Regions from separate parts of the Erwinia tracheiphila genome, predicted to be linked through region 2. Evidence: predicted binding sites of a transcription regulator. Region 2 holds the regulator's gene; each other region holds the start of a gene.
The links. Region 2 encodes CRP, which controls carbon source genes, mostly activating them, when cyclic AMP is high. Its sites were predicted from a motif close to ATGTGANNNNNNTCACAT; they were not measured.
Positions count from the first base shown of each region.

Region 1: a site for CRP is predicted at 4,395-4,412, ahead of cdd (cytidine deaminase). Genes of this name have one in related genera too.
Region 3: a site for CRP is predicted at 3,332-3,349, ahead of epd (erythrose-4-phosphate dehydrogenase). Genes of this name have one in related genera too.
Region 4: a site for CRP is predicted at 3,717-3,734, ahead of msrB (peptide-methionine (R)-S-oxide reductase MsrB). Genes of this name have one in related genera too.

Region 1 covers NZ_CP089932.1:3,209,992-3,217,631, forward strand. The annotation lists gene apbC (iron-sulfur cluster carrier protein ApbC) at 1-909, opposite strand, end outside; gene metG (methionine--tRNA ligase) at 1,078-3,111, shown strand; gene LU633_RS16805 (CidA/LrgA family protein) at 3,261-3,656, shown strand; gene LU633_RS16810 (CidB/LrgB family autolysis modulator) at 3,649-4,341, shown strand; gene cdd (cytidine deaminase) at 4,469-5,353, shown strand; gene LU633_RS16820 (NAD-dependent malic enzyme) at 5,473-7,170, shown strand; gene sanA (outer membrane permeability protein SanA) at 7,397-7,640, shown strand, end outside.
Region 2 covers NZ_CP089932.1:538,258-545,897, reverse strand. The annotation lists partial or broken gene LU633_RS02725 (hydrolase) at 1-77, shown strand, start outside; gene LU633_RS02720 (YheU family protein) at 103-324, shown strand; gene LU633_RS02715 (phosphoribulokinase) at 641-1,510, shown strand; gene LU633_RS02710 (OsmC family protein) at 1,540-1,947, opposite strand; gene crp (cAMP-activated global transcriptional regulator CRP) at 2,258-2,890, shown strand; gene LU633_RS02700 (YccS/YhfK family putative transporter) at 2,948-5,020, shown strand; gene argD (bifunctional acetylornithine/succinyldiaminopimelate transaminase) at 5,052-6,272, opposite strand; gene LU633_RS02690 (aminodeoxychorismate synthase component II) at 6,357-6,932, opposite strand; gene ppiA (peptidylprolyl isomerase A) at 7,035-7,607, opposite strand.
Region 3 covers NZ_CP089932.1:3,637,920-3,645,559, reverse strand. The annotation lists gene tkt (transketolase) at 1-1,861, shown strand, start outside; gene LU633_RS18955 (bactofilin family protein) at 2,381-2,923, opposite strand; gene LU633_RS18950 (hypothetical protein) at 2,916-3,089, opposite strand; gene epd (erythrose-4-phosphate dehydrogenase) at 3,550-4,596, shown strand; gene pgk (phosphoglycerate kinase) at 4,619-5,779, shown strand; gene fbaA (class II fructose-bisphosphate aldolase) at 5,867-6,946, shown strand; gene mscS (small-conductance mechanosensitive channel MscS) at 7,255-7,640, shown strand, end outside.
Region 4 covers NZ_CP089932.1:2,273,248-2,280,887, forward strand. The annotation lists partial or broken gene LU633_RS12065 (IS3 family transposase) at 365-1,045, opposite strand; gene LU633_RS12070 (D-hexose-6-phosphate mutarotase) at 1,230-2,108, opposite strand; gene gapA (glyceraldehyde-3-phosphate dehydrogenase) at 2,516-3,511, opposite strand; gene msrB (peptide-methionine (R)-S-oxide reductase MsrB) at 3,853-4,263, shown strand; gene LU633_RS12085 (YeaC family protein) at 4,269-4,547, shown strand; gene pncA (bifunctional nicotinamidase/pyrazinamidase) at 4,548-5,168, opposite strand; gene ansA (asparaginase) at 5,180-6,196, opposite strand; gene sppA (signal peptide peptidase SppA) at 6,265-7,640, opposite strand, start outside.

The sequences.
Region 1 (7,640 bases), 2.2 Mb from region 2:
CTCCACTAATTTTTCGGCCCCTCCGGTGCCAAAAATGGCTTCCCGATGACCACACTGGCTGCATATGTGCATGCTCATATTTTCCACCACGCCAAGTACTGGTACGCTGACTTTGTCAAACATCACAATTCCCTTACGCGCATCGGCAAGCGCCACATCCTGTGGCGTAGTCACCACAATGGCACCCGTTACCGGTATATTTTGCGCCAGCGTAAGCTGAATATCCCCGGTGCCTGGCGGCATATCCAGCACCAGATAATCCAGTTCCGGCCACAGGGTCTCATTGAGCAATTGCATCAGCGCCTTGCTGGCCATTGGGCCACGCCAGACCATAGCATTGTCATCGTTGGCCAGATAGCCGATAGAGTTCGTCGCCAGCCCGTGTGCCAGGATTGGTGCCATGTGCCTGCCATCAGGCGAGGTGGGACGTTCATCACGTGTACCCAGCATATCTGGAATTGAAGGGCCGTAAATATCCGCATCCAGCAGGCCGACCTTCGCCCCTTCCGCCGCCAGCGCCAGTGCAAGATTCACCGCGGTGCTGGACTTGCCGACCCCGCCTTTGCCTGAACTGACCGCAATAATGTTTTTAACCCCGTTGACGCCCACATGGTTTTTTACCCGTTTCAGGGTGGCTATATGATGATTCAGCCGCCAGCTGATAGCAGTGGCACCCGTGAGACGCAGCAGCTCTGCACTGCTGGCTTCCTTTAGCGCTGCGAAAGCGCTTTGCCAGACAAAGGGCATCACCAGTTCAAGATGCAGCGTCTGGTCCATCAACACACAATGACGCAACGCGTTCAGCTGGATGAGGTTTTGATCAAGGGTGGCATGCTCAAAGGTGCTTAATACACCGGCCACCTTCGCGTACAGCGCTTCCGGCGAGTATTTTTCCTCAGGATATGACATTGCCACGGCTCCTGTTTGTGCAATTTTGTTCAGCGGAGCATATCAGATATGGCGGGGACAGGTGCAGCACATGCAAAAAATGCCTCAGGCGGTGAGGGATGGTTTACGCAGGAAGCCCCTTTCGGTTACCATCAACCCCCTTTTTTAACAGGTATAGCAGCTCTTACTATGGCTCAAGTCGCGAAAAAATTATTGGTAACATGCGCATTGCCGTACGCCAACGGCCCTATTCATCTTGGCCACATGCTCGAGCATATTCAGGCAGATATTTGGGTGCGCTACCAGCGAATGCGCGGCAACGAGGTTTACTTCATCTGTGCCGATGACGCTCACGGAACGCCGATAATGCTGAAGGCACAACAGCAGGGCGTCACGCCTGAGCAGATGATTGCCGAAATGAGTCAGGAGCATCAGACCGACTTCGCGGGTTTCAATATCAGTTACGATAACTATCACTCGACGCACAGTGATGAAAACCGTGAACTGTCCACCCTGATTTATTCCTGTCTGAAAGAGAACGGTTTTATCAAAAACCGCACTATTTCTCAGCTTTACGACCCGGAAAAAGACATGTTTCTGCCGGATCGTTTTGTGAAGGGCTCCTGCCCGAAATGCAAAGCGGTCGATCAATACGGTGACAACTGTGAGGTTTGCAGCGCCACCTACAGCCCGGCGGAGCTTATCAATCCAAAGTCTGCTGTTTCCGGTGCCACGCCGGTGATGCGCGATTCGGAACATTTCTTTTTTGATCTGCCAGAATTCGGCACCATGCTGCAGGCGTGGACCCGTTCCGGGGCGTTACAGGCCCAGGTTGCTAATAAAATGCAGGAGTGGTTTGCAGCCGGGCTGCAACAGTGGGATATTTCCCGCGATGCGCCCTACTTCGGTTTTGAAATCCCGGATGCACCAGGTAAATATTTTTACGTCTGGCTGGATGCGCCGGTTGGCTATATGGGCTCGTTCAAAAACCTGTGCGACCGCCGCGGCGACATCGATTTCGATGCATTCTGGCGCAAGGATTCAAACGCCGGGCTGTATCATTTTATTGGCAAAGATATCGTTTATTTCCACAGCCTGTTCTGGCCGGCCATGCTGGAAGGCAGCCGTTTTCGCAAGCCAACCAACCTGTTTGTTCACGGCTATGTCACGGTAAACGGCGCGAAAATGTCTAAATCCCGCGGCACCTTTATTAAGGCCAGCACCTGGCTGCAACATCTTGATGCTGACAGCCTGCGTTATTATTACGCCGCGAGGCTTTCACCGCACATTGATGATATCGACCTCAATCTGGAAGATTTTGTCCAGCGCGTTAATGCCGATATCGTCAATAAAGTGGTGAACCTGGCGTCGCGTAATGCGGGTTTTATCACTAAACGCTTCGACGGCAAACTTTCGGCTGAACTGGCCGATCCGACACTGTATAAAACCTTTACCGATGCCTCTGCCCGCATTGCTGAAGCCTGGGAAAGTCGTGAATTCAGCCGCGCCATCCGTGACATCATGGCGCTGGCCGATGCGGCCAATCGCTATGTTGACGAACAGGCCCCATGGACGGTGGCAAAGCAGAAGGGCCGCGAGGCTGACCTGCAGGCGATCTGCTCAATGGGCATCAATCTGTTCCGCGTGCTGATGACCTGGCTAAAACCGGTGCTGCCGGGCCTGAGCGAACGTGCAGAAGCTTTCCTCAATCAGTCTCTGAACTGGGATGATATTGAGCAGCCGCTGCTAGGTCATACTGTTGCGCCCTTTAAGGCACTCTATCAGCGTATTGAGATGGACAAGGTGAATGCGCTACTGGACGCCTCAAAACAAGACAACGCTGCCGCAAATAAGCAGGCATTGAGTCGGCCGCTGGCCAATGCGCCGCTGCAGGAAACCATTACGTTTGATGATTTTGCCAAAGTAGATATGCGCATTGCGCTGATACAAAACGCCGAATTTGTCGATGGTTCGGACAAACTGCTGCGCCTGACCCTGGATCTGGGCGGTGAAACACGCAATGTTTTTTCCGGTATTCGCGCAGCCTATCCAGATCCGGCTGTGCTCAATGGCCGTCTGACAGTGATGGTCGCCAACCTCGCACCGCGTAAAATGCGTTTTGGTATTTCTGAAGGTATGGTGATGGCAGCAGGCCCCGGAGGCAGCGATATTTTTCTGCTTTCCCCGGACAGCGGCGCACAGCCTGGCATGCAGGTGACATAACCCTGCGGCAGCGCCATCGCACCACCAGACAGCAAGGGCGGATATTCCGCCCTTTTTTACGCAGGTGGGGTGTCTTCAGGAACATACGCTTAGTGACACAAAGAGCACGTTACTCGTAAGGTTAATGCTAATAAAAACAGGGTCTTGTCATGCGCAGTACGCTTTATGCAGGCGGGCGCTATCTTCGCGCTTTCCTGATTATTTACCTCTCACTGTGGGCCGGTAACGGCATCGCCTCACTGTTACCGGTGATGATCCCCGGCAGCATTATCGGCATACTGCTTTTGTTTGCGCTGCTTGCCAGCCAGCTGCTGCCGGTCCGTTGGGTACAGCCAGGCAGCAGACTGCTGATCCGCTACATGGCGCTGCTGTTTGTTCCCATCAGCGTTGGCGTAATGGAACACACCGATATTCTCCGCGCCCAGTTTGGCCCGATTGTGGTTTCCGTGGCGCTGAGTACCTTTATCGTATTGATTACCGTCGGTCTGGCTTCACACAAGCTGCACGGTCGTGCGACGCTCAAGCCGGGAGCGAGCGATGAGTGACATCTGGTGGTCCCTGCCGCTGACGCTGGGAACGTTTTTTTCTGCACGTAAACTGGCGGCCAGGGTTAACCTCTCATTTTTTAATCCCCTGCTGATTTCTATGGCGGCTATTATTCCGTTACTGCTGGTCATCAATATGCCTTACGCTCGCTACTTCGACGGCAGTAAGGTGCTGAATCAGCTACTTCAGCCTGCAGTGGTAGCCCTAGCTGTACCGCTGTACGAGCAGCTGCATCAGATTCGCGCACGCTGGAAATCGATTATTGGCATTTGCTTCATTGGCAGCCTGACCGCGATGATCTCCGGTACCGCCATTGCGCTGTGGATGGGGGCGACGCCACAGATCGCCGCCACCGTTATGCCAAAGTCGGTGACAACGCCGATTGCCATGGCGGTATCGTCCACGCTAGGAGGTGTCCCGGCAATCAGCGCCATCTGCGTACTAATAGCCGGAGTGCTGGGCGCGGTATTTGGACATATGCTGTTGGACAGACTTCGTATTCGTCTGAAATCCGCGCGAGGTCTGGCCATCGGCAATGCTTCCCACGCGTTGGGGACAGCGCGCTGTGCCGAGCTGGATTATCAGGAAGGGACTTACAGCTCGCTGGCACTGGTAATTTGCGGCATTATTACCTCTTTACTGGCACCGTTACTGTTTCCACTGTTGTTACATCTCTGGCAATGAACTTTGATTCCATTCACATATTTTTTATATTTGTTTCATAAACTGCATTATTAGCGTGATAAAAATCACATTAATAAACCTCGCGGCCCGCCATGATAACGGGCCGTAATCGTGAAAGAGATTTGCCATGCAATCCCGTTTTCAGACTGCCCTGGCCAGCCTGCCGCCTTTGTTGCAGACTGCCGTTTTTCCTTTTCTCAACGCCAACGATTTTCCAGGCTACTTTACATCCGGCCAGGTCTCCGCCATTTTGTCCGAAAGCGGCCTTGACCACCGTGAACTGACGTTTGCTTTGCTGCCGCTGGCGGCCGCCTGCGCGGTAACGCCCCTTTCCGGCTTTAACGTTGGCGCTGTCGCACTGGGCGAAAGCGGCCACTTATGGTTTGGCGCTAATATGGAATTCCCCGGCGCAACCATGCAGCAAACCGTGCATGCCGAGCAGAGCGCCGTTACCCATGCGTGGATGCGCGGCGAAACCAGGCTGGTGGCAATGACCATCAACTATACGCCGTGCGGCCACTGTCGCCAGTTTATGAATGAACTGAACAGCGCAACCACCCTGTCGATTCATCTGCCCGGACGCCCGCCTGCACTGCTGGTGGATTATCTGCCGGACACGTTTGGCCCGCGCGATTTATCGATCCACACCCTGCTGCTCGACCCAGTAGACCACGGTCTCGTCATCAAGGGCAATCCCCTTCACCGGGCCGCGTTAGACGCCGCTAACCGCAGTTACGCACCCTATTCTCAGGCACTGAGCGGCGTGGCCCTGCAAACCGCTGATGGCACCATTTTTTCCGGCAGCTACGCCGAGAATGCCGCGTTCAATCCCAGCCTTCCGCCACTACAGGCAGCGCTTATTCTGCTCAATATGAGCGGCTATGACATGCAGGATATTCAGCGTGCAATGCTGGCTGAAGAAGCTGATGCGAAGCTGATTCAGCGCCACGCAACTGAGGCAACGCTTCAGGCGCTGGGGTGCCGCGATATCACCCTGATTCCTTTACGTTAATGTTGTCAATTGCACAAAATCAACAGCCCTTGTGAATAGCTGCTAACAAAAGCTGTACTTTCATGCGAATTATTCTAGGATTGCCCCACAACATTATCCTCCGAATGAGTATTACTGACATGGAACTCGAACACGAAAGTAAACGGCCACTTTATATCCCTTATGCTGGCCCTATTTTACTGGAATTTCCCCTATTAAATAAAGGCAGCGCCTTTTCCGTTGAGGAACGCAATGAATTCAATTTGCGTGGACTACTGCCCGAAACGGTAGAAACCATCGAAGAACAGGCGCAACGCGCCTGGCGTCAGTTCCAGGACTTCAAAAACGATAACGATAAACATGTCTACCTGCGCAACATCCAGGATACTAACGAAACGCTGTTCTACCGGCTGCTGGACAATCATCTTGAAGAGATGATGCCGATTATCTATACCCCAACTGTGGGGGCCGCCTGCGAGCACTTCTCGGAAATTTATCGCCGCGCCCGTGGCGTATTTATCTCCTATCCGAATCGCGAAAATATTGAAGATATGTTGCAAAACGCCACCAAGCAGAACGTTAAGGTGATTGTGGTCACCGACGGCGAACGAATTCTTGGGCTGGGCGATCAGGGTATCGGCGGAATGGGCATTCCAATCGGCAAACTGTCGCTCTATACCGCCTGCGGCGGCATCAGCCCGGCCTATACCCTGCCTATCGTGCTGGATGTCGGCACCAACAATCAGCAGTTGCTGAACGACCCGCTGTACATGGGCTGGCGTCATCCGCGAATTACCGGCGAAGAGTACGATCAGTTTGTTGATGAATTTATTCAGGCAGTAAAAAGTCGTTGGCCGAATGTACTGCTGCAGTTCGAAGACTTTGCGCAGAAAAATGCCATGCCGCTGCTGGAACGTTACCGGAATGAAGTATGCTGCTTTAATGACGATATTCAGGGTACCGCATCGGTGACGCTGGGTACGCTGATTGCCGCCAGCCGCGCGGCTGGCAGCAAACTAAGTGAGCAAAAGGTGGTATTCCTTGGGGCCGGTTCCGCGGGCTGCGGCATCGCCGAGCAAATTGTTGCTGAAATGAAATCGGAAGGCCTGAGTGACGATGAAGCGCGCGCCCGCGTGTTTATTGTCGATCGTTTTGGCCTGCTTACCGACAAATTGCCCAATTTGATCAGTTTCCAAAGCAAGCTGGTGCAGAAAAGCGACAATCTGAGCGACTGGGATTCTTCATCCGATTCGCTATCGCTGCTTGACGTGGTCCGCAATGCCCGGCCGGACATCCTGATTGGTGTCTCCGGTCAGACTGGCTTGTTCAGTGAAGAGATTATTCGGGAAATGCATAAGCACTGCCCACGGCCCATCGTGATGCCGTTGTCCAACCCCACCTCGCGCGTGGAAGCAACGCCGCAGGATATTCTGACATGGACCAATGGCGAAGCGCTGGTTGCCACCGGCAGCCCGTTCACACCAGTGACGCTGAAGGAAAAAACATACCCTATTGCCCAGTGTAATAACTCCTATATTTTCCCCGGTGTTGGCCTGGGCGTTATCGCTTCTGGTGCAACCCGCGTAACCGATTCGATGCTGATGGCAGCCAGCCGCGCACTGGCGGAATGTTCCCCGCTGGTTAACGATGGCAAAGGCCCGGTGCTGCCCGAGGTCAAAGATATTCAGGGCGTGTCAAAGGTGATTGCCATGGCGGTGGGCAAAGCGGCACAGGAAGCCGGCGTAGCCGTTGCCACCACGGAGGATGTCCTGTCCCGCGCCATCTCCGCCAACTTCTGGCTGCCGCAATACCGTCACTATCGACGTACCTCTATCTGAGGGCGTTCGCCGGGTGGCTCTTCGCCCGGCGAACGGACGCGACGTCCGATAATCACTAGTGAGCACCAGTGCGGCTTATAACATCGGGCGAGTTCTCGCCTGTGCTGCCAGTCTGGGGCAACATAAGCACAAAATCCTACCCTGTACCGTTATGCTGCTTGCTTCACCTCGCTGGGTAAAGTAGCCTTGAGCCACCTTTTTACGCCAATTTTGAGCAGCGTCCGGCATGGTAAAACGCTTGATTTACGGTCTGATTATCATCGTTATTCTGTTGGCTGCATCGGCGCTCGCCCTGGATCGCTGGATCAGCGCGAAAACAGTACCCTGGGTTTATTCCAGCCTGAAATCGCTGCCCCACCGTCAGGTTGGCGTGGTACTGGGAACGGCAAAATATTATCGTAGCGGAGGTATTAATCAATATTATCTTTATCGCATTCAGGGTGCGCTCAATGCGTATAACAGCGGCAAAG
Region 2 (7,640 bases):
ATGGCGGACATGTAGGATTTGTCGGTGTAACCCTTCGTCAGCCCCGCATGTGGCTGGAGGAGCAAATACCACATTAGCTTTCAAACTGGTTGGACAACAAAGATGATTATTCCCTGGCAGGATTTGGAAACAGACACGCTGAACAATCTGATTGAATCCTTTGTGCTGCGTGAAGGGACGGATTATGGTGAACATGAACGTTCGCTGACCCAAAAGGTAAAGGATGTGCACCTGCAATTACGCAGCGGCGAAGCGATGCTGGTCTGGTCGGAACTTCACGAAACCGTCAATATCATGCGGCGAGGACAGCTGCACCAGCCCTGAATACGCCAATACGCTTTTTTTGTTGAACGCCTGCTCGTCGATGATGCCGATGATAAAAATCATGTCGACGACCTGCCAAACCTTGGGGGCTAGCGCAATCAGCTATCACCGGACAGCGCCCTGATGGATCGCCTTGTATTTCCCATAACGGACAAACTGTCCTGAAAATCCTGAAGTGCGTTCAGCCTCAGCTAACCCTCTATTTGGCCTGATTTTTATCAAGTCATCGCTCTCCCGCCTGCAACAGAACGGATGATGACAGCAGGTTATAAAACGTGTTAACAATGGCCGATTGCTATTGATAAGGAATACGTTTATGTCTGCGAAACATCCAGTGATTGCGGTGACCGGTTCCAGTGGCGCGGGAACCACCACCACCAGCCGCGCATTTCGTAAAATTTTTCAGCAGCTGAATCTGCATGCAGCCGAGGTGGAAGGAGACAGCTTTCATCGATTCACCCGACCAGAAATGGATATGGCTATTCGTAAGGCGCGGGATTTGGGACGTCATGTCAGCTATTTCGGACCGGAAGCCAACGACTTTTCGCTGCTGGAGGAGACCTTTGAGGAATATGGTCGCAGCGGCAGCGGTAAGTCCCGTAAATATTTGCATACCTTTGATGAAGCCGTGCCGTGGAATCAGGTTCCGGGTACCTTTACGCCCTGGCAACCGCTACCGGAACCCACTGACGTGCTGTTTTATGAGGGCCTTCACGGCGGTGTGGTCACCGAGCAAAATGATGTTGCACAGCATGTCGATCTGCTGGTCGGCGTGGTACCTATTGTTAATCTTGAGTGGATTCAAAAACTGGTGCGCGATACCAGTGAGCGTGATCATTCTCGCGAGGGCGTGATGGATTCCGTAGTGCGGTCAATGGATGATTATATTAATTTTATTACTCCGCAGTTTTCCCGCACGCATCTCAACTTTCAGCGTGTGCCGACCGTCGATACATCAAACCCGTTTGCCGCTCGTTCCATTCCCTCACTTGATGAAAGCTTTGTCGTCATTCATTTCCAGTCGCTGGAAGATATTGATTTTCCCTATCTGTTGACGATGCTGGATGGGTCGTTTATCTCGCGTATTAACACGTTGGTCGTACCGGGCGGTAAGATGGGACTGGCGATGGAACTGATTATGGCTCCGCTGGTTAAGCGATTGATAGAGGTAAAAAAAATAGAATAACACCCTGCCTGAACAAGGCGTTATTAAGCTCAAAGCACGATGGTCTCGTAACTGTGCGTGATCGTCACGCCCTTAGCCAGCATTAAGGCAACGGTACAGTATTTTATCTGCCGAAAGATCGACAGTGCGCGATATCGCGCTTTATCAGCCAGTGCACTACCGGTAACGATAAAATGCAGATTGATGCGGGTGAAGAGTCCCAGGGCTTCCTCACGGCGGGTTGACGTAAGTTTCACTTCGCAATCTTTTACGTCATGGCGGCCTTTCTGCAGGATTGAGACCACATCAATCGCGCTGCATCCACCTGCTGCCATCAACACCATCTCCATGGGGCTGGGTGCTTTATCCCCCGAGTTGCCATCCATGAGTACCTGATATCCCGATGAAAACTCGCCCAAAAAGATCAGCCCCTCAACCCATTTAACACGCGCTTCCATTACAAGTTCTCCTAATTCATTCAGTTAGCGTAAGATTACGCGCAAATAACAAAAACGGTAATCTTCCCATTTTCCCTCTATGCTGGAGTAAGAGAACACAAGACACTGATGCAAAGCTGTGCTACAAAAAGACTGTAAAATTTTCGTCAGTACTCTACAAAACAGGACGAAAAGAAATGTTAAAACAAGCAAGGCTTTTCATCGAGCCAGAATAAATTTCCTGATAAGGGAAAACTTGACCATTTTGATCGCCTGACAGGGAATTCCGCTCCTGAATTTAAGGCATGATTACAACAGAGGATAAAAGCGAATGGTTCTCGGCAAACCGCAAACAGACCCGACACTCGAATGGTTCCTGTCACATTGCCATATTCACAAATATCCATCCAAAAGCACGCTGATTCACCAGGGTGAAAAAGCGGAAACGCTCTATTACATCGTTAAAGGCTCCGTGGCTGTGCTCATTAAGGATGAAGAAGGTAAAGAGATGATCCTCTCTTACCTTAACCAGGGTGACTTTATCGGTGAACTTGGCCTGTTTGAAGAAGGCCAGGAACGCAGCGCATGGGTACGGGCAAAGGCCGCCTGCGAAGTTGCCGAAATATCCTATAAAAAATTCCGTCAGCTCATCCAGGTTAATCCCGAAATACTGATGCGTCTCTCATCGCAGATGGCTCGCCGTCTTCAGGTTACCTCCGAGAAAGTCGGTAATTTAGCTTTCCTTGATGTTACAGGCCGAATTGCACAAACGCTGCTGAATCTGGCTAAACAGCCCGATGCCATGACCCATCCCGATGGTATGCAAATTAAGATCACCCGGCAGGAGATCGGCCAGATTGTCGGTTGTTCCCGCGAAACGGTAGGTCGAATTTTGAAAATGCTGGAAGATCAGAACCTCATTTCTGCGCACGGTAAAACTATCGTTGTCTACGGCACACGTTAGTCGTCACAGCACCATGGCGTAATACTCCCTGTTACGCCTTTTATTTGGTACGAATTCATGTGGCGTCGAATCATCTACCATCCGGAAATTAATTATGCCCTGCGCCAGACAATGGTGCTTTGTTTACCCGTTTCCATTGGCTGGTTACTGGGGCATCTGCAAAACGGATTACTGTTTTCTCTGGTGCCCGCATGCTGCAATATTGCCGGCCTGGACACGCCCCATAAACGTTTTTTCAAACGCCTGATTGTGGGCGGCAGCCTGTTTGCTTTTAGCAGCTTTCTTATCCAGTACCTGGGTGAGTACCAGGTGCCATTACCCGTCATCCTGTTTGTAATGGCAATACTGCTGGGCGTCACTGGCGAGATCAGCCCGCTGCACGGCAGGCTGTTGCCCGGCTCGCTGATCGCCGCGATCTTTACTCTCAGCCTCGCAGGCAGGATGCCGCTGTGGCAGCCGCCGATACTTTATATCCTTGGCACCATCTGGTACGGCGTTTTTAACTGGTTCTGGTTCTGGCTGTGGAAAGAGCAGCCCATGCGCGAAACGCTGAGTCTTTTGTATCGCGAGCTGGCAGGCTACTGCGAGGCAAAATATACCCTGCTAACTAAACTCACCGACCCGGAAAAAGCGCTGCCGCCGCTGCTGGCACGCCAGCAAAAAGCCGTCGATCTTATCACCACCTGCTATCAACAAATGCATATGCTGGCCGCCAATAATCATCATAAACGGCTAACGCGTGCTTTCCAGATTGCCCTCGATTTACAGGAACACATTTCCGTCAGCCTGCATCAACCGGGTGAAGTACAAAAACTGGTGGGACAAAGCCACGCCGAGGCGGTTATTCGCTGGAATGCGTTAACCATTGCAGCACGGCTTCGCACATTAGCAGACGGCATACTTTATCACCGCATGCCCGACCGTTTCACAATGGACAAGCAATTACAGGCGCTGATGAAACTGGCCCGTCAGCATCCTGATAATCCCGTGGGGGGGTTCTGCTACTACCACTTTAGCCGGATTGCGCGGATATTGCGTACACAGCGCCCTCTCTATCGGCGTGATTTAATGGCAGATCGTCAGCGCAGGCTGCCGCTTTTATCGGCGACAAAAAGCTATCTCTCGCTAAAATCAGCAGCACTGCGCACTGCCGCACGCTTTGCCGTGATGCTAACCTTTGCCAGTTCCATGGCGCTGTTTTTTGATTTACCCAAACCGTACTGGATTCAGATGACGGTGATGTTTGTCAGTCAGAACGGTTACAGCGCCACCCGCGTGCGGATTCAACATCGGGCGCTCGGTACGCTTGCCGGGCTGATTATCGCCGCAATTACGCTACGGCTTAATGCCCCGGAGTCACTTGTGCTGCTGGTAATGCTGGGGATTACGCTAATTAGCTATTTGTTTATACGTAAGTTTTACGGCTGGGCAACGGTCGGCTTCACGGTAACGGCGGTCTATTCATTGCAGCTGCTGTCGATGAACGGCGCGGACTTTTTGTTGCCGCGTCTGATGGACACGCTTATGGGCTGTCTGATTGCGTTTGGTGGTATGGTCTGGCTTTGGCCACAATGGCAAAGCGGGCTACTGAGACAGAATGCGCATGATGCGCTTGGAACCTACCAGAACGCGCTGCAAATGCTACTGGGCAATGAACAGCGCCCCGAGATGCTGGCATATCAACGCCTGAAGGTTAATCAGGCACATAATGCGCTGTTTAACTCACTTAATCAGGCCATGCAGGAGCCTGGATTCGATGCTCGCTATCTGGCTGATATGAAGCTGTGGGTTACCCATAGCCAGTTTATTGTTGAGCATATTAATGCCATGACTATTCTGACTCGTGAGCACACTATGTTGACCACATCACTGGCTGAGGGATATTTGCAAACCTGCGAAATCGCGCTTCAGCGCTGCCAGCAGCGACTGGAATATGACGGGCCGGGCTGTGACTCCGATGTTATGGAGGCTAAGACAGAACAACCCCAGGCAGCAATAACCATTCTGGAAAGACACGTACAGCGCATTCTGGAACATCTGAAAGTGATGCACACCATTTCTTCGCTCGCCTGGGCTAATCGCCCCCATCATGGTCACTGGTTATCACAACGTTTGAGAAAACCGACCTGAACAATCAGGTCGGCTGGCGTTAACAAGAAACTTAAGCGGACAACAGTTTTGTGACGGCAGCGGAAAAGCGCGCCATGCCTTCGTCAATATCTGCGGGTTCAATGACCAGCGAGGGTGCAAAGCGAATCACATCCGTACCGGCGTTAAGTACCATCACCCCTTCTTCTGCTGCGGCATTAAGAATATCACGCGCTTTACCAGCATGTTTTGGTTTGAGAACCGCGCCGATCAGCAATCCTTTACCACGGATATCGCTGAACAGATCCAGGCTGGCATCCATAGCTTTCAGGGCATTAACGAACATCTGACGGCGAATCTCAACACCGTCTAATACCTCAGGTGTGTTAATGATATCCAGCGCCGCTTCTGCCACCGCGCAGGCTAACGGATTGCCTCCGTAGGTTGTGCCATGTACGCCGGGAGACATGGTGGACGCGATTTCATTGGTCGTCAGCATTGCACTCACCGGGAAACCACCGCCCAGTGCTTTTGCCGTAGTCAGGATATCCGGTACGACACCGTAATGTTCACAGGCAAACAGTTTGCCGCTGCGGCCCATACCACTCTGTACTTCATCAAAAACCAGCAAAGCCTGATGGTCATCGCACAGCTGACGTAGCCCCTGCATAAATTCTGGCGTAGCGGGCATCACGCCGCCTTCACCCTGGATCGGTTCCACCACAATGGCGCAGGTGTGATCGTCAATTACCGCTTTAACCGCATCCAGATTATTAAAAGGCACATGAACAATATCTGCTGGCTTCGGTCCAAAACCGTCAGAATATTTCGGCTGACCGCCAACGGAGACGGTAAAAAACGTGCGTCCGTGGAATGCATTGTGAAAAGCGATGATTTTACTTTTATAGGGCGAATGGCGTTTTGAAGCGTAATAACGGGCCAGTTTGAAGGCGGCTTCATTAGCTTCTCCACCCGAATTAGCGAAGAAAACGCGGTCGGCAAAGGTTGCAGCGATCAATTTGCTGGCGAGACGTAGCGCAGGTTCATTGGTAAAAACGTTACTGGTGTGCCACAGCATTTCACCCTGGGTTTTCAAGACCTCCACCAGAGCAGGATGGCAATGGCCCAACGCCGTTACCGCAATCCCGCCGGAAAAATCAATATATTCCGTTCCCTGCTGATCCCAGACCCGGCTGCCTTTACCTTTAACTGGCACAAACTGCGCTGGCGCATAAACAGGCAAAATAACTTCATCAAATGTCTTACGCGTTACCGCTATTTTATCCGCTGCCATTAGCCAAACCACCTTTCATTACGTTTAAATAACGTGAAATTATAATCGAGAAATATGCATAAAAAATCAATTAAAGGCAACTTTTTACTGGCGAATAAAGTTGTCGAGCAATTGGTGCCCCTGCTCACTCAGGATGCTTTCCGGATGAAATTGTACTCCCTGCAAGGGAAGCTGCCTGTGGCGAAATCCCATAATCTCATCCACTTCGCCATCGCGCACGGTCCAGGCAGTGACTTCGAATTCAGGGGGGAAAGATGTTTTTTCCACAATCAGCGAATGATAGCGCGTCACCGTCAGGGGATGGTTCAGACCGCGAAATACGCCACCGTCATTGTGCTCAATGGCTGAGGTCTTACCGTGCATGACCTCCCTTGCCCGCACCACCCGACCACCAAATGCCTGTGCAATAGCCTGATGCCCAAGACAGACGCCCAGAATTGGTATTTTTCCGGCAAATTCCGCAATGGCAGCCAGTGAAATGCCCGCATCATCAGGCGTGCAGGGACCGGGAGAAATGACCAGCTGGTCGGGACGCTGCCCGGCAATTTGTGCCAGGGTCACTTCATCGTTACGCCGCACGCAGACCTCAACACCTGACTGACAAAAGTATTGATAAAGGTTCCAGGTAAAAGAGTCATAGTTATCAATGAGCAACAGCATGGACGCTCCGGGAAGGAATGAAGGAAGTACAGACGTTCAGGGGGATGATGGCTGTAGCGCTCAGGTACAAACAAAACAGCCGCATTACTCCAACAGGCAGTTTCAGGGAAGGACTTCCGCAGAAAGAATGACGACAGGCTTCACAGGAACATTTTGGAAGGGAGCGACATTTTGCGTAGGAACCTGAGAGATTTTATCCGCCACGTCCTGGCCTTTAATAACCTTGCCAAACACCGCATAGCCAAAATCACGCTGACCGTGGTCAAGGAAAGCATTATCGGCCACGTTAATAAAGAACTGGCTGGTAGCGCTGTCTTTGTCTGCAGTGCGGGCCATAGAAATAGTACCGCGCTTGTTCAGCAGGCCGTTATCCGCTTCATTTTTAATCGGCGCATGGGTAGGTTTTTGCTGCATATCGGTAGTGAAGCCGCCCCCCTGCACCATAAATCCAGGAATAACGCGATGGAATGTGGTATTGTTATAAAAACCGCCATTCACATAATCGACGAAATTTTTGACGGAGACAGGGGCTTTCTGGTTATTCAGTTCCAGCTCAATTTCACCCGCCGAGGTAGTCAGTAACACATGCGCATCCCCCTTTGCAGCCAGTGCAGAAACAGAGCAGGTGGATAGTGCAAGGACAGTGGCAACGGCAGTGAGAGTACGTTTTAACATGAAGGATTCCTTACTGTAGGCAAGAGGCCAAAA
Region 3 (7,640 bases), 1.8 Mb from region 2:
CCTGAACCACAACCCGACCAACCCGCTATGGGCCGATCGTGACCGTTTTGTACTCTCTAACGGCCACGGTTCCATGCTGATTTACAGCCTGCTACATCTCAGTGGTTACGATCTGCCAGTTGCTGAACTGGCTAATTTCCGCCAGCTGCATTCTAAAACTCCAGGTCACCCGGAATACGGCTACACTGCTGGCGTGGAAACCACTACCGGCCCGCTGGGCCAGGGGATTGCCAACGCCGTAGGAATGGCTATTGCAGAGCGCACTCTTGCTGCACAGTTCAATCGCCCCGAACATGAGATTGTCGACCATCATACCTATGTGTTTATGGGTGACGGCTGCATGATGGAAGGCATCTCCCATGAGGTTTGCTCACTGGCGGGAACGTTGAAGCTGGGTAAACTGGTTGCTTTTTACGACGATAACGGCATTTCGATTGACGGCCACATTGAAGGCTGGTTTACCGATGATACGGCACAGCGCTTTGAATCATACGGCTGGCATGTTGTACGCGGCGTGGATGGTCACGACGCCGCGTCAATCAAAAAAGCGATTGAAGAAGCGCAGGCGGTGGGCGACAAGCCTTCACTGCTGATGTGTAAAACTGTGATTGGTTTTGGTTCACCCAATAAAGCCGGTAGCCATGATTCGCACGGTGCGCCACTGGGCGATGATGAAATTGTGCTAACGCGTAAGCAGCTGGGCTGGAGCTCTGCTCCGTTTGAGATCCCGCAGGACATTTATGCTCAGTGGGATGCAAAAGAAGCCGGTCAGGCAAAAGAAGCGGCATGGAACGAAAAATTCGCTGCTTATCAGCGTGCTTTCCCGGCACTGGCCGCTGAATTCAAACGCCGTATGAGCGGTGAATTGCCTGAGAACTGGCAGTCTGAATCACAGAAATTTATTGAACAGTTACAGGCAACGCCAGCGAGCATTGCCAGCCGTAAAGCCTCGCAGAATACGCTGGAAGCCTTTGGCAAATTACTGCCAGAGTATCTGGGCGGTTCTGCTGACCTCGCACCAAGCAACCTGACAATGTGGTCTGGCTGTAAAGCCATTAACGAAGACGCGGCGGGTAATTATATCCATTATGGCGTGCGCGAATTTGGCATGACCGCTATCGCAAACGGTATTACGCTGCACGGTGGTTTCCTGCCTTATACCGCGACGTTTCTGATGTTTGTGGAGTACGCCCGAAACGCTGTCCGTATGGCGGCGCTGATGAAAATTCGTCAGCTGATGGTTTACACCCACGATTCTATCGGCCTGGGCGAAGATGGTCCGACGCACCAGCCGGTTGAACAGTTAGCCAGTCTGCGCGTGACGCCAAATATGAGCGTGTGGCGTCCCTGCGATCAGGTTGAATCGGCTGTTGCATGGAAATACGCCATCGAGCGTCAGGATGGGCCTACCGCACTGATCTTTTCCAGACAGAACCTTGCGCAGCAGTTCCGTACCTCAGAGCAGCTGGCGAATGTGGCCCGTGGTGCTTATGTGCTGAAGGACTGTGACGGACAGCCGGAGCTGATCCTGATTGCCACCGGCTCTGAAGTTGAACTGGCCGTAAGCGCTTATGAGCGCCTGAGCGCGGAAGGTCGTCAGGTTCGTGTGGTTTCTATGCCATCTACCGATGCGTTTGATAAGCAGGACCTGGTCTATCGTGAATCTGTACTGCCGAAAGCGGTCAGCGCCCGCGTCGCTATCGAAGCAGGCATTGCTGATTACTGGTACAAATATACCGGACTGAATGGGGTAATTGTGGGCATGACCACATTTGGCGAATCTGCGCCTGCCGATCAGCTGTTCAAGGTATTTGGTTTCACGGTGGATAACGTGGTCGCTAAGGCAAAAGAGCTGCTGTAATTAACAGGCTCGCCTGCTTCAGTAGGCGAACTTGTTTATTGCGTATTGATAATTCCGTCCTGTTAGCATAATTATTAACAGGTTGTGATTCCGCCTGATCGCATGTGGATGTGAACCTGCTGGCTCAGGCGGAGGTTTTTTTCAGTACGCCCCTGTCCACGGTATTAGAGTGGTCTTCTGTGAGGACCCTTTTTACCGCTGATTTAAAACCATGTTCTGTGGATGAAGTTCTTAACTCTGAATAACTGTTCTGAATACCACTACACCTGGTCGGGTTGGTTATAAATCAATCAGTTTAATCAGGTGAATGTAAGGCCCTGGTATGCCTGCATTCCATAACAGTTATGATCAACGGCTGACGTGATAAGGCCTGATACAAAGTGAAGCACAATTGGGAATGTCTGTTCAGGTGATGGCCTTTTTTTCAGCACATCTGGGCAGAGCGAAACTTCTTTTTAAAGGTATATGGCTGCGCCCCGTGGGAAGCAAACAAAGCCCACCCAAACATTTCTTTTTGCTTTACGACTGTTCCTCTCGCCAATATAAATCCGAACGCAGCGATAATATGGCATCGGCCCCCTCCGTGGAGGTATCTGTGTTTTTTATTGACTGCTCATAAGGTTTCGAATAACCATGGAAACGACCATCAGGGTGCACCGAAAGGGATTCGCATTCTATCGTGCCGTTCAGACGGCCCAGCGCATTGATTGCCAGCGTCTGGCTCCGGCAAAGACCTTTAAGCTCCCCGCTGACATCAATTCGCTCTGCATAAACTTCGCCATCCACCCGACCATTTTTTTGTACGAAGACGGTTTTTTCACAGTTGATGATGCCGTTTATTGAACCATTAATATGAATATCTCCCGCTGCATTGATGTCGCCTTTAATGGTGCATGTTTCAGGAATGGTTGTACTGTCAGATACATCATGTGGAGGAACAACCAGTGTCGGCTCAATTCCGTCGTGACAGGTCAGGTCACTCTCCGTTAGTGAGTAAGCCTCTGGCTCAACAGCGCGTGACGCTTGCGCTTCACAGATAATTTTATTTTTGCGTTTAAACATGGTCAGCCCCTTTTTGCATAATAGATTTCTGAACACCCATCCGCTGATAATGCTTGCTGTCAGCCAGACCAGCAGCCCTGAGTTCTGGCGTAGCAGAGCCAGCGATCTTTCCCATCCCACGCAGAAGAAAACCAATATTACTGACCAGAGTAACCAGATAAGCCATAGCAGGTTGATGCTCATAATTTGGTACGAGTTATCCAGATATGGGAGGGAGGGCGCAGCAGTCAGAATAACTTTCCTGGTGTCTGGCGCTGGTGTTGACATGTCCGTGCTCCTTCCCTGAAGCGATTGCCAGATGCATGATTTCTGCTGTTGTGTTTGTGTGTAACAGCCAGCTTCTTGCGTAAGTGACTTTACGCTTAATTAAAAAGAGAACGGTCTGATTTTGAGCTGTCTACTTTCTAAATGTGATCCTTGTCAGACTTTCAGCTTATTGATGGAGGATACGCATTCCAATTATTCCTCGTTATCATTATTGTAACTGAATCGTTTCAGTTTTGGTTTTCCCCGATAAATGTCTGGCCAGCTTCGGCGATAGCTAAACACGAATTTTCTGTACAAACGTGGAGACTTGGCTCAGGCTAATGCACCAGTTTTACACTGAATTCTGATGCAGGAGTGATATGACGGTTCGCATTGCCATCAACGGCTTTGGCCGCATTGGACGTAACGTTGTTCGGGCGCTTTATGAATCCGGTCGCCATGGTGAAATTACCGTTGTTGCCATCAACGAATTGGCTGAAGCCGCCGGTATGGCACATCTACTGAAATATGATACCAGTCATGGTCGTTTTGCCTGGGATGTTCGCCAACAGCGCGATTCACTGTGGATTGGCGACCATTGCATCCGCCTGCTTCATCGGGCCGATATCCGCGATTTGCCATGGTGCGAGATGGATGTGGATGTGGTCCTTGACTGTACGGGCGTGTATGGCAGTCGTGCAGATGGGGAAGCGCATCTGGCCGCGGGCGCAAAAAAAGTGCTCTTTTCACACCCAGGTGATAATAATCTCGATGCCACTGTGGTCTATGGCGTCAATGAAAAAGCATTAAAAGCCAGCGATTTGATTGTTTCCAATGCGTCCTGCACCACTAACTGTATTATTCCCGTGATCAAACTGTTGGATGATGCTTTTGGTATTGAGTCTGGTACTGTCACCACCATTCATTCTGCGATGCACGATCAGCAAGTGATAGACGCCTATCATACTGATCTGCGCCGAACCCGTGCGGCCAGCCAGTCTATTATTCCTGTGGATACTCGTCTGGCTGCGGGCATTTCGCGCATTTTCCCTAAATTCAGCGACTGCTTTGAAGCCATTGCAGTACGTGTTCCCACCATAAACGTCACGGCGATTGACCTGAGCGTCACCGTTCGTTCCGCGGTCACTGCCTGTGAGGTCAATGTGCTGCTGCTTGATGCCGCAGAGAAAGCATTTAATGGTATAGTTGACTATACGGAATTACCGTTAGTCTCCATAGATTTTAACCACGATCCGCACAGTGCCATTGTGGACGGCACTCAGACGCGGGTCAGCGGTCAGCACCTGATCAAAACGCTGGTCTGGTGCGACAATGAATGGGGCTTTGCTAACCGGATGCTGGATACCACGTTAGCCATGGCCGCCAGGGGCTTCAGCCAGAGCGCGGATTGCGCTTTTAAAATTTAGAGAATCAACGAGAGGACTCACCATGTCTGTAATTAAGATGACCGATCTGGATCTTGCTGGGAAACGTGTACTGATTCGCTCCGATTTGAACGTGCCGGTGAAAGAAGGGGTCGTTACGTCCGATGCGCGTATCCGTGCCTCACTGCCCACCATTGAAGCCGCGCTGAAACAGGGTGCGAAAGTGATGGTAACCTCTCACCTGGGGCGTCCGACCGAAGGTAAATATAACGAAGAGTTTTCCTTACTCCCTGTTGTTAACTATCTGAAAAGTAAATTTTCTTCTCCGGTTCGTCTGTCCAAAGATTATCTTGATGGTGTGGATGTTGCGGCTGGTGAGCTGGTGGTTCTTGAAAACGTTCGTTTTAATAAAGGCGAGAAGAAAGACGATGAAACGCTCGCAAAAAAATATGCTGCACTCTGTGATATTTATGTAATGGATGCCTTTGGTACCGCGCACCGCGCACAGGCGTCCACACACGGCGTCGGCAAATTTGCCTCTGTTGCCTGCGCTGGCCCGCTTTTGGCTGCCGAACTGGATGCGCTGGGCAAAGTGCTGAAAAGCCCTGCCCGCCCCATGGTGGCCGTTGTCGGTGGTTCGAAAGTTTCGACCAAGTTCGACGTGTTGAATTCACTGGTGAAAATCGCCGATACCGTCATTGTGGGTGGCGGCATTGCTAACACCTTTGTGGCCATTGACAACAATGTAGGTAAATCACTTTACGAACCTGATTTCGTCGAGTCGGCGAAAAAACTGCGTGATGAATTTAAAATTCCTGTGCCGACCGACTCTCGCGTAGGAACGGAATTCTCCGAAACTGCGCCAGCTACCGTTAAAAAAGTGTCTGAAGTCAGCGACAACGAAGAGATCATGGACTTTGGTGATGACACCGCTCATGCAATGGCTAAATTGCTGAAAGGAGCTAAAACTATTCTGTGGAACGGCCCGGTAGGCGTCTTTGAATTCCCTAATTTCCGTAAAGGAACCGAAATCGTGGCGAAAGCCATTGCAGAGAGTGACGCATTTTCTATCGCAGGCGGTGGCGATACGCTGGCGGCTATCGATCTGTTCGGTATTGAAGATAAGATTTCTTACATCTCTACCGGCGGCGGTGCTTTCCTTGAGTTTGTTGAAGGTAAAAAACTGCCCGCAGTTGCGATGCTCGAAGAGCGCGCTAAACAATAATTTTCTGGCGGAGAGTGCAGTTCCCGCCTTAAAAGTTTTCTTTAATGACCAAATCCATTACTACGACCGATGAAGCAGGACAAAAACATGTCTAAAATTTTTGATTTCGTAAAACCAGGCGTTGTCACCGGTGACGACGTGCAGAAAATTTTTAAAGTTGCAAAAGAAAATAAATTTGCGCTTCCCGCCGTTAACTGCGTGGGTACTGACTCTATTAATGCCGTTTTGGAAACTGCTGCGAAAGTTAAGGCACCGGTCATCATCCAGTTTTCTAACGGCGGTGCTGGATTTATTGCAGGTAAAGGCATCAAGTCTGACAGGCCCCAGGCTGCTGCAATTCTTGGTGCAATTTCTGGTGCTCATCACGTGCACCAGATGGCAGAGCACTACGGTGTGCCGGTCATTCTGCATACTGACCACTGTGCCAAAAAATTGCTGCCGTGGATCGATGGATTGCTGGATGCAGGTGAAGCGCACTTTGCGAAAACTGGCAAGCCACTTTTTTCTTCCCATATGATTGATTTGTCAGAAGAATCTTTGGAAGAAAACATTGAAATTAGCAGCAAGTATCTAGCCCGCATGGCTAAAATCGATATGACGCTGGAAATTGAACTGGGTTGCACTGGCGGTGAAGAAGATGGGGTTGATAACAGCCACATGGATGCTTCTGCCTTGTACACTCAGCCAGAAGATGTTGATTATGCTTATGAAAAGCTGAATGCGATCAGCCCACGTTTCACTATTGCGGCTTCGTTCGGTAACGTACACGGCGTTTACAAGCCGGGTAACGTGAAGCTGACGCCAACCATTTTGCGTGACTCTCAGGAGTATGTGAGCAAGAAACACAACCTGCCTCATAACTCACTGGATTTCGTTTTCCACGGCGGCTCCGGTTCGTCTGCTGCAGAAATCGAAGAATCCATCAGCTATGGTGTCATCAAGATGAATATCGATACCGATACCCAGTGGGCAACCTGGGACGGTATCCTGCAGTACTACAGAAAGAATGAAGGCTACCTGCAGGGCCAGTTAGGAAATCCTGAAGGTGCAGATAAGCCGAATAAAAAGTATTACGATCCACGCGTATGGCTGCGTTCCGCTCAGACTTCAATGATTACCCGTCTGGAGCAGGCATTTAAAGAACTGAACGCTGTCGACGTTCTGTAAGCTTTATTTGCACCATCTTCAAGGCTCCTTCGGGGCCTTTTTTTGTCCTGAAAGCATTATAAAAAGAGCGTGAATGCAGCGCTTACTTTTCAGGGTAGGTTAGCAGGAGGCACTTCATGCTATCTGCTTGCATCGCGTCGGTTTAACCAGCACACGGATTTTCATGGCTCTGTTAAGTAACAACTTATTAATTTCACAGGCCATTTGGCAGTACTCACTATTTTTGGTTACGATTAAGGTTTGGGATGTCAGCCAGGCTGGCAAAGAATAACTGGTCACGAACCATCGTTAATAACAGGATAATTAATATGGAAGATCTTAACGTAGTCGACAGCATTAACCACGCAGGAAGTTGGTTGGTGCGCAACCAGGCGCTGCTTCTGAGCTATGCCGTCAATATTGTGGCGGCCATCGCGATTCTCATTGTCGGGATGATTATGGCACGCCTGATTTCTAATACATTGAATAAATTGCTGGTTGCGCGGCACATCGATGCCACGGTGGTTGACTTTCTTTCTGCGCTCGTACGTTATGGACTGATTGCTTTTACCTTTATTGCTGCGCTTGGTCGGATTGGTGTTCAGACAGCGTCGGTTATCGCGGTACTGGGTGCGGCGGGTCTGGCTGTGGGTTTAGCGTTACAGGGGTCCCTTTCTAACCTGGCGGCAGGTGTGCTGCTGGTGATGTTCCGGCC
Region 4 (7,640 bases), 1.7 Mb from region 2:
CTGTTTTTATATTTATGGAATGAATTAATTGTGAACTATTTCAAAATTAGTGCGCTAGCTCTGGCTGCCACTGCTGGTTTTTTCGCTGCTATCATTCAGGCCACTACATTATCTGTTGGTGCTGGCGGGTTATATGGTTAAAAAATCTATAATTATGATGATTTTCGCCATTATCAGCTAAATATTATTAATTACTAAGGTGCTATTTTCTATTTTTGCACGGCTCAGGCAGGGTATTATTTGTGGAAAGATTCGCAGAATCAGCTTTCGCTCACGACTATGGCCTCTCCGCAGCGTTTTGATACTGACCATACCTCTGATAAGCAGCTGGAGAACCTCCGTGTTTCATACGCGGTATACGCTGCAGCCACTGCATCGGTGTGTCCGGTAACCTGTCAGCGAAGCACTTTTCTACTGATCTTAACATCACATCCTGTAAGGTCGGGCTGTCGTAGACTCCCGTGCTCGCTGCCCAGTCTATGGCCTCGCGGTCACAGCAGTCCAGCGCGAACGTGACCCGCGCAGTTTTTCGCCATTGTCACATCTGAACACCCAGCGCATATCGCTTTCTGCAACCGCGATTTTGCCCTTATGTTCACGCTTCGGCTGCTCCGGTTTGTCATGCAGTAACAACAGGTTGTGTTCGCTCATTATCCTGTAAAGCCGTCTGGCATTGACTGGCGACAGCCCCTCTGTGCAACGCTGCTTACGCAGGATGCCCCACACGCGTCGGTAGCCGTAGCCGGGCATATCCCTGATGATGTCGATAATGTTCGACAGTATTTCAGCGTCCGCTTCGTCATCACGCCGGTTACCGCGCCTGCCCTGCCAGTCGGCAGCATGCTTATCCGCAGTGACAGCTGCGCCCGCGACACGCTCACGGCGCAGCTGACCTGTGCTATTCAACAGGGGCGCATGCGCTATCCATTGTTCGCGACTGACCGTACTCCACTGCCTCTTTGAGGATTTCAACTTCCATCGTCTTTTTACCCGGAAGGCGCTGTAGTTCCCGAACCTGCTTGAGTGCAGCAGCCAACTCTGATGAGGAACAACTTCCCGTGATGGCGTCCTTGCAGCGGTCTGGCAAGATTTTACGCTGGGGCGTGTCAGATTTTGGCTGGATGATATGGCTGAACTGCTTGCACAGCAGGGGGCAGAGCCTGTGCTGCCAGTCAGGTGCTTCATTAATAAGAGAGGGGACAGTAGTATGGCCCCTCTTTATTGCCGCTTTAACTCTGGCTGCGTAGCCGGAAGGTCGCTGCAAGTCTGGCCGGTATTTCGCCTGCACTTTGCATTGGCGAGGAGATATGTGCCGTCTCCACGCATACCATCGTTTTGTATCCTTCATTAGCCATATCACTCATTGCACATGAAAGCTCCGGCCCTGGGTTCCATGTGACAACGTCACTGTGATGATGATGATAAATCTCAATGGTGCGGCTGGTTGAACTGTCCCGAATCAGGGTGCAATCTTCTGGTTGCGTGTAAATACGATCAACACGGTCTGGATAGGTTTGTTTGCCATCACCGGATTGACTGACGATGCCATTATTGACCTTATCAGTAAACGTGTTACCCAGACCGCTGACTTCCACCTGGCTGATATCCTCTACGCAGAAATAGCTGTGTAACGCGGCTGTGGCAATAAAATCGCCATGAGCTTCCAGTTCAATTTCACACTGCTCACTGAATCGAAAGCGGGCGAACAGTGTGAATTCGTGCTGCCAAATTTTCAGCGTCTGCGGCGTACTTTTCAACATCAGCGTAAGCGTTACGCTCTGGTCGTTTCCATCGTGGGCGGACAGGGTCCAGGGCTGTGTACGCGCAAATCCGTGGGCGGGTTCGCCGCCTGGACCAAACCACGGCCAGCACACAGGAACACCACCACGAATGGCTTTTCCCTGGGTCCACGATGTTTTCTCACTCACCCAGATCACGGGTTTTCCCCCTGAGGGTTGCCATGCGATAAGGTGCGCACCCTGCAGTGTTACCGCCGCCCGAACTGAAGGATGGATAATAACCAGCACAGGCAGCTCACCAATTTTACGTAATGAAATCCATGGGGTAATTTGCTCTGTGACTGGCAACGAAAAAAGAGCCTCGTTCATGAAAAGTCCTTTCTTTCAGTAAGGGAAGACAGGGTTTAATCTTCTTGAATTTAATACCCACTAAATCGCTTTTCGGCCGATGCGTGATTTGGTCATTCTACAGTATATAACTGCACCCAACAGCAATGGTCAGGGAATTTGTGCCTGATAAGGCAGGTCAGTTGCAAACTGTTAAGACTGATGAAAGCAGACAATCGGTGAGTGCGTAGTAATAACTGGAGGGCGGTAGAGGAACAGGGAAAGAAAATTTTTAACTGCTTTTTGCGGGAGAGAATGAGTCAGCTTTGTACATTCATGTTATTAATTTTAATGTGAGTGCGTATAGGGACAGGATTGGTAAATTGAAAATCAGTTTATTACAAAAAAAAAGAGCGACTGTAGTCGCTCTCAAGGTATAAAGACCGCACTTATTTAGCGATATGTGCAATCAAATCAAGAACCTTGTTGGAATAACCGGTTTCATTGTCATACCAGGAAACCAGTTTCACAAAGGTATCACTCAGGGCAATACCTGCTTTGGCATCGAAAACAGAAGTCAGTTTCTCGCCGTTAAAATCGGTAGAAACTACTTCACCTTCTGTGTAACCAAGCACGCCTTTCAGTTCACCTTCAGAAGCGGATTTGATCGCTTCACATATTTCTTTGTATGAAGCTGGTTTGGCAAGACGAGCAGTCAGGTCAACAACGGACACGTTTGGTGTTGGGACGCGGAACGCCATACCAGTCAGTTTACCGTTAAGCTCAGGGATAACTTTACCTACGGCCTTAGCTGCACCAGTGGAAGAAGGGATAATGTTCTGAGCTGCACCGCGTCCACCACGCCAGTCTTTGTGGGATGGGCCATCAACAGTTTTCTGAGTGGCAGTGGTTGCGTGGACGGTGGTCATCAGGGCTTCAACGATACCGAATTTGTCATTGATGACTTTAGCCAGCGGTGCCAGGCAGTTGGTGGTGCAGGACGCGTTGGAGACGATTTCCTGACCAGCGTAGGTTTTGTGGTTTACGCCCATAACGAACATCGGGGTATCATCTTTTGAAGGACCCGTCAGTACGACTTTCTTTGCGCCAGCTTCGATGTGCTTGCGAGCGGTTTCGTCAGTGAGGAAGATACCGGTTGCCTCAGCAACGACGTCAACGCCAATTTCGTTCCACTTAAGATTTGCCGGATCGCGCTCAGAGGTAACACGGATAGTTTTACCGTTGACAACCAGATGCCCGTTTTTGACTTCAACAGTACCTTCGAAGCGGCCATGAGTTGAGTCGTACTTCAGCATGTAAGCCATGTACTCGGCATCCAGCAGATCGTTGATACCGACGATTTCGATGTCAGAACGCTGCTGTGCAGCACGGAAAACGATGCGACCGATGCGGCCAAAACCGTTGATACCTACTTTGATAGTCATATATTCCACCAGCTGTTGTTAGTGAATAAAAGGTTGGCTGTAAAATTACAAAAACCTTATCAGGCGTCAAGCGGAATCGGTTCAATAGTTGCTACAAATCAAACCGAAGAGGAGGAATTATCACGCATTTGTACCTTCTCTGACCGCTAATAAGCCCCTTATTTTGGGGCACCCCGCGCGAATATAAAGGGGGAATAAATTCAAAGAGAGATCTTGATCACAATTTTATACCTAAAGCACTTTCATACTTTTGAATGATACAAAAAGAACACTGATTATGTTAACTTTTTGTTATGGCTTGCGTTTGTAACTGCCTGATAAACCCTACACAGAGTAACGCTATGGTTAATCACCTGAAATCATCTGAGATTGAAACTGACCTGACTGAGATGCAACGCTATGTTACCCAGCAGCGCGGTACTGAGCCGCCTTTTTCAGGTAAGCTGCTGCAAAACAAAGGTGAAGGCATTTATCGTTGTCTGGTCTGCACGTCTCCGCTGTTTTATTCCGACAGTAAATATGACTCCGGCTGTGGCTGGCCAAGCTTTTATCAGCCTTGCTCGGATGATGCCATCAAATATCTCGAAGATAATTCACACGGTATGCAGCGCGTTGAAATTCGCTGTGATCACTGTGATGCTCATTTGGGACATGTTTTTCCTGATGGACCGGAACCCACGGGTGAACGTTACTGTATTAACTCTGCCTCATTACGTTTTATCGATAATGATGGCAATAGCATTGCAGGATAACTGTTATGGTACTGGATGAGATTATTGCGGCAATGACGCCTGACCTTTACCAACGCCTTGCTACCGCGGTGGAAACGGGAAAATGGACTGACGGGGTGGCACTGACACCAGAACAAAAAGAGAACAGCTTGCACCTGGTGCTGCTGTGGCAGGCCCGGCATAATGATTCTCCTCAGCATATGACGGTTGCAAAGGGAGGGGAGCTGGTCATCAAAAGTAAAAAGCAACTGAAAGATGAGTTTAATATAGCGGACGATAACCTGACGCACATCCGCCTGCAATAATTATTCTGCCACAATGATGGCACCGCTCGCAGCCATTTCATTCAGCGCACGCTCACTGTCTGCTGGCTGCAAATTAACGCCGCGGCAGCCAGCAGCAATGACGGTGGTTGCATAACCCAGCGTGAGTGCATCCATTACGCTGTACTTTACGCAGTAATCCGTGGCCAGGCCCATGATGGTGAGTGCTGTTACCTGTTGCTGCTTTAACCAGCTGTCAAGCAACGTTTTTTGTCGGTGTCCGTTATCATAAAAAGCGCTGTAGCTGTCTACATTAACATCCTGTCCCTTACAGATCCGTTTATCGATCAAATCCTGTTGAAGTGAGGGATGAAACTTTGCACCTTCTGAACATTGTACGCAATGATCAGGCCACCAGACCTGTGGCAGACCGTTCAATTCTCCCTCCGTCCAGGCTGGCTTACCCGCAACAGAGGCAAAACTGCCATGATTAGGCGGATGCCAGTCGAGAGTTGCCACCACTGGCTGGTCCCGTTGATGAAATTCAGCCGCATAGCGATTGGCGATGGCAATCACCTGATCGCCATCTGGTACCGCGAGTGCACCGCCCTCGCAAAAATCATTTTGTAAATCAATCAGTAAAAGTGCATTGCGGGGCGACATTTTCGACTCCTCTACTCATTCGGCGTAAGTTCACCGCGCAGGTTAATCTGCATTTGCTGGCGGACCTGCTCACTGGAAAGATCCTGGCTTAATAGAAAATGCAGTTTGGTTAGCGTGGCTTCCACCGTCATATCTGCACCGCTGATCACGCCAGCATGGGCAAGTGCATTACCCGTTGCATAACCACCCATATTTACCTTGCCAGACATGCATTGTGTCAGGTTGATAACTACCGTCCCGCGCGCGGAAGCTTGCTGTAACTCTTGCAAAAATGCTGGATTCTGTGGCGCATTACCCACCCCGTAGGAGCGGAGTATCAGTGCTTTTACTGGCTGACGTAGAAAGTTGCTGACCACATCGGCAGAAATTCCCGGATACAGTGTTACAACGCCAATAGGCTGTGGGGTGACCTGCCGGACGCTCAGTGTGCCATGACCAACGGGTGCAGGAGGGGTGTTCAGCCTGCGGATATGAATACCTGCCTCCAGAAGCGGTGGCAGATTGGGAGAAGCAAATGCGCTGAAACCGTCAGCATGTGCCTTGGTACTACGATTGCCGCGATACAAGGTATTATTAAAAAATAACCCCACTTCATTTACCGGGTAGTTGGCAGCCACAAATAACGCGTTAAGCAGATTTTGCTGGCCGTCAGATCGCAGTTCAGCGAGCGGGATTTGTGAGCCTGTCACAATCACCGGTTTGGCGAGATTCTCCAGCATAAACGATAAGGCGGATGCGGTGAACGCCATGGTGTCCGTACCGTGTAGAATAACAAAACCGTCATAGCGGTCATAATTAGCCTGAATATCATCCGCAATGCATTGCCAGTCCTGAGGAGTCATATCAGATGAATCAATTAACGGCTGATATTCGTGGATAGTGAAATCCGGCATTTCCGGGCGATGAAATTCTGGCATTTTAGCCAGCTGATTTTGCAGGTGGCCGGAGGCCGGAATATAACCATGGCTGGAGCGCTGCATGCCAATGGTGCCGCCTGTATAGGCAACGTAAATAGATTTCTTTTGCATTTAATAACTCAGGCTAACCAAAGAATAAATTTCAGGAAAAATCAGCCCGGCCTGTGCCGGGCTGAAGGTTATTTCACCTGGCTACACGTCAGGCAGATGGCATAGCGATTTTGTGGATCGTTCAGGTTATCGAACAGACCCGGCTGGTTTTTCATGGTGGTCATAACGTCAGCAACAGGCGCAGGAAGCAGGGCTTTAAGCGCGCCCGGCAGTGCAGACTGCACCGAGATGTTCATCTGATTAAACAGCAGATCGAAAAAACCAGGCTCGTCCTGATACCAGCTCAGTTGCCAATTTTGCAACTTCGCCAGTGCAGCAGCCTTAGCCATCGCGTCGTCGAAGTCACCCATGGCGTCAACCAGTCCATTGTTTTTAGCATCGCTTCCGGTCCAGACATGGCCCTGAGCTATCTGGTCAACCTGTTCGGGCGTTTTACTGCGGGCAGCGGCTACCAGGCCAATGAAGTTTTTATAGCCGTTAGCAATACTCAGTTGCATCATTTGCTGGGCTTCGGGCGGTAAGGCGCGGGTGGTGGCCACATTGGCGAGTGGAGAAGTAGATACGCCATCCGTGTGCACGCCAATTGAATCCAGCGTGTTTTCAATGGTGTTGATCACACCAAAGATACCGATAGAGCCTGTCAGAGTGGTTGGGCTGGCAATAATGTAATTCGCCGGGGTGGAAATCCAGTAACCACCAGATGCCGCCATTCCTCCCATTGATACCACCACCGGTTTGCCAGCTTCTTTCGCGGCAGCAAGCTCTTCCCGGATGGTCTCTGAGGCCGTCACGCTGCCACCTGGAGAATTCACACGGAAAACAATTGCTTTGATTTTCGGATCCAGACGCGCCTGACGGATTGCCATCGCCGTGGTGTCGCCACCGACGTTACCCGGTGTTTCTTCACCATCAAGGATGGCGCCATTGGCGAGTATAACCGCAATATTGCCATCAGCCGAACTGTTGTCTTTCACCTGGTAATCGTAAATGCTGGTGCCTTTAAAATCATTGGTCTGTTTGTCCCAGCCAAAAATTTTGCTCATCTGCTGGTTAACCACGGCGCGGGAAGCAAGCTCATCAACCAGCTTGTTCTCTTTAGCATAAGCTGCCGTATCCCCCCCGACTTTATTCAGCCCATCCAGTATTCCCTGAGCACCCGGAAAGATTTGTTCAGGGGTAAGCTGACGATTGGCTGCCAGCGTATTCAGGTAATTTTGCCACAGCTCGCCAATCCAGCGGCTGTCAGCATCGCGAGCTGCCGGGGACATATCATCGCGCAGATAAGGTTCCACGGCCGATTTATACGTGCCGACACGGAATACGTGAGAAGTCACTTTCAGCTTATCGAGCAGCGTTTTGTAATAAAGACCGTTGGTGGCAAAACCATGCAGGTCTACCGTACCCTGGGGAGAAAGGTAAATTTTGTTAGCAAAGCTGGCAAGAT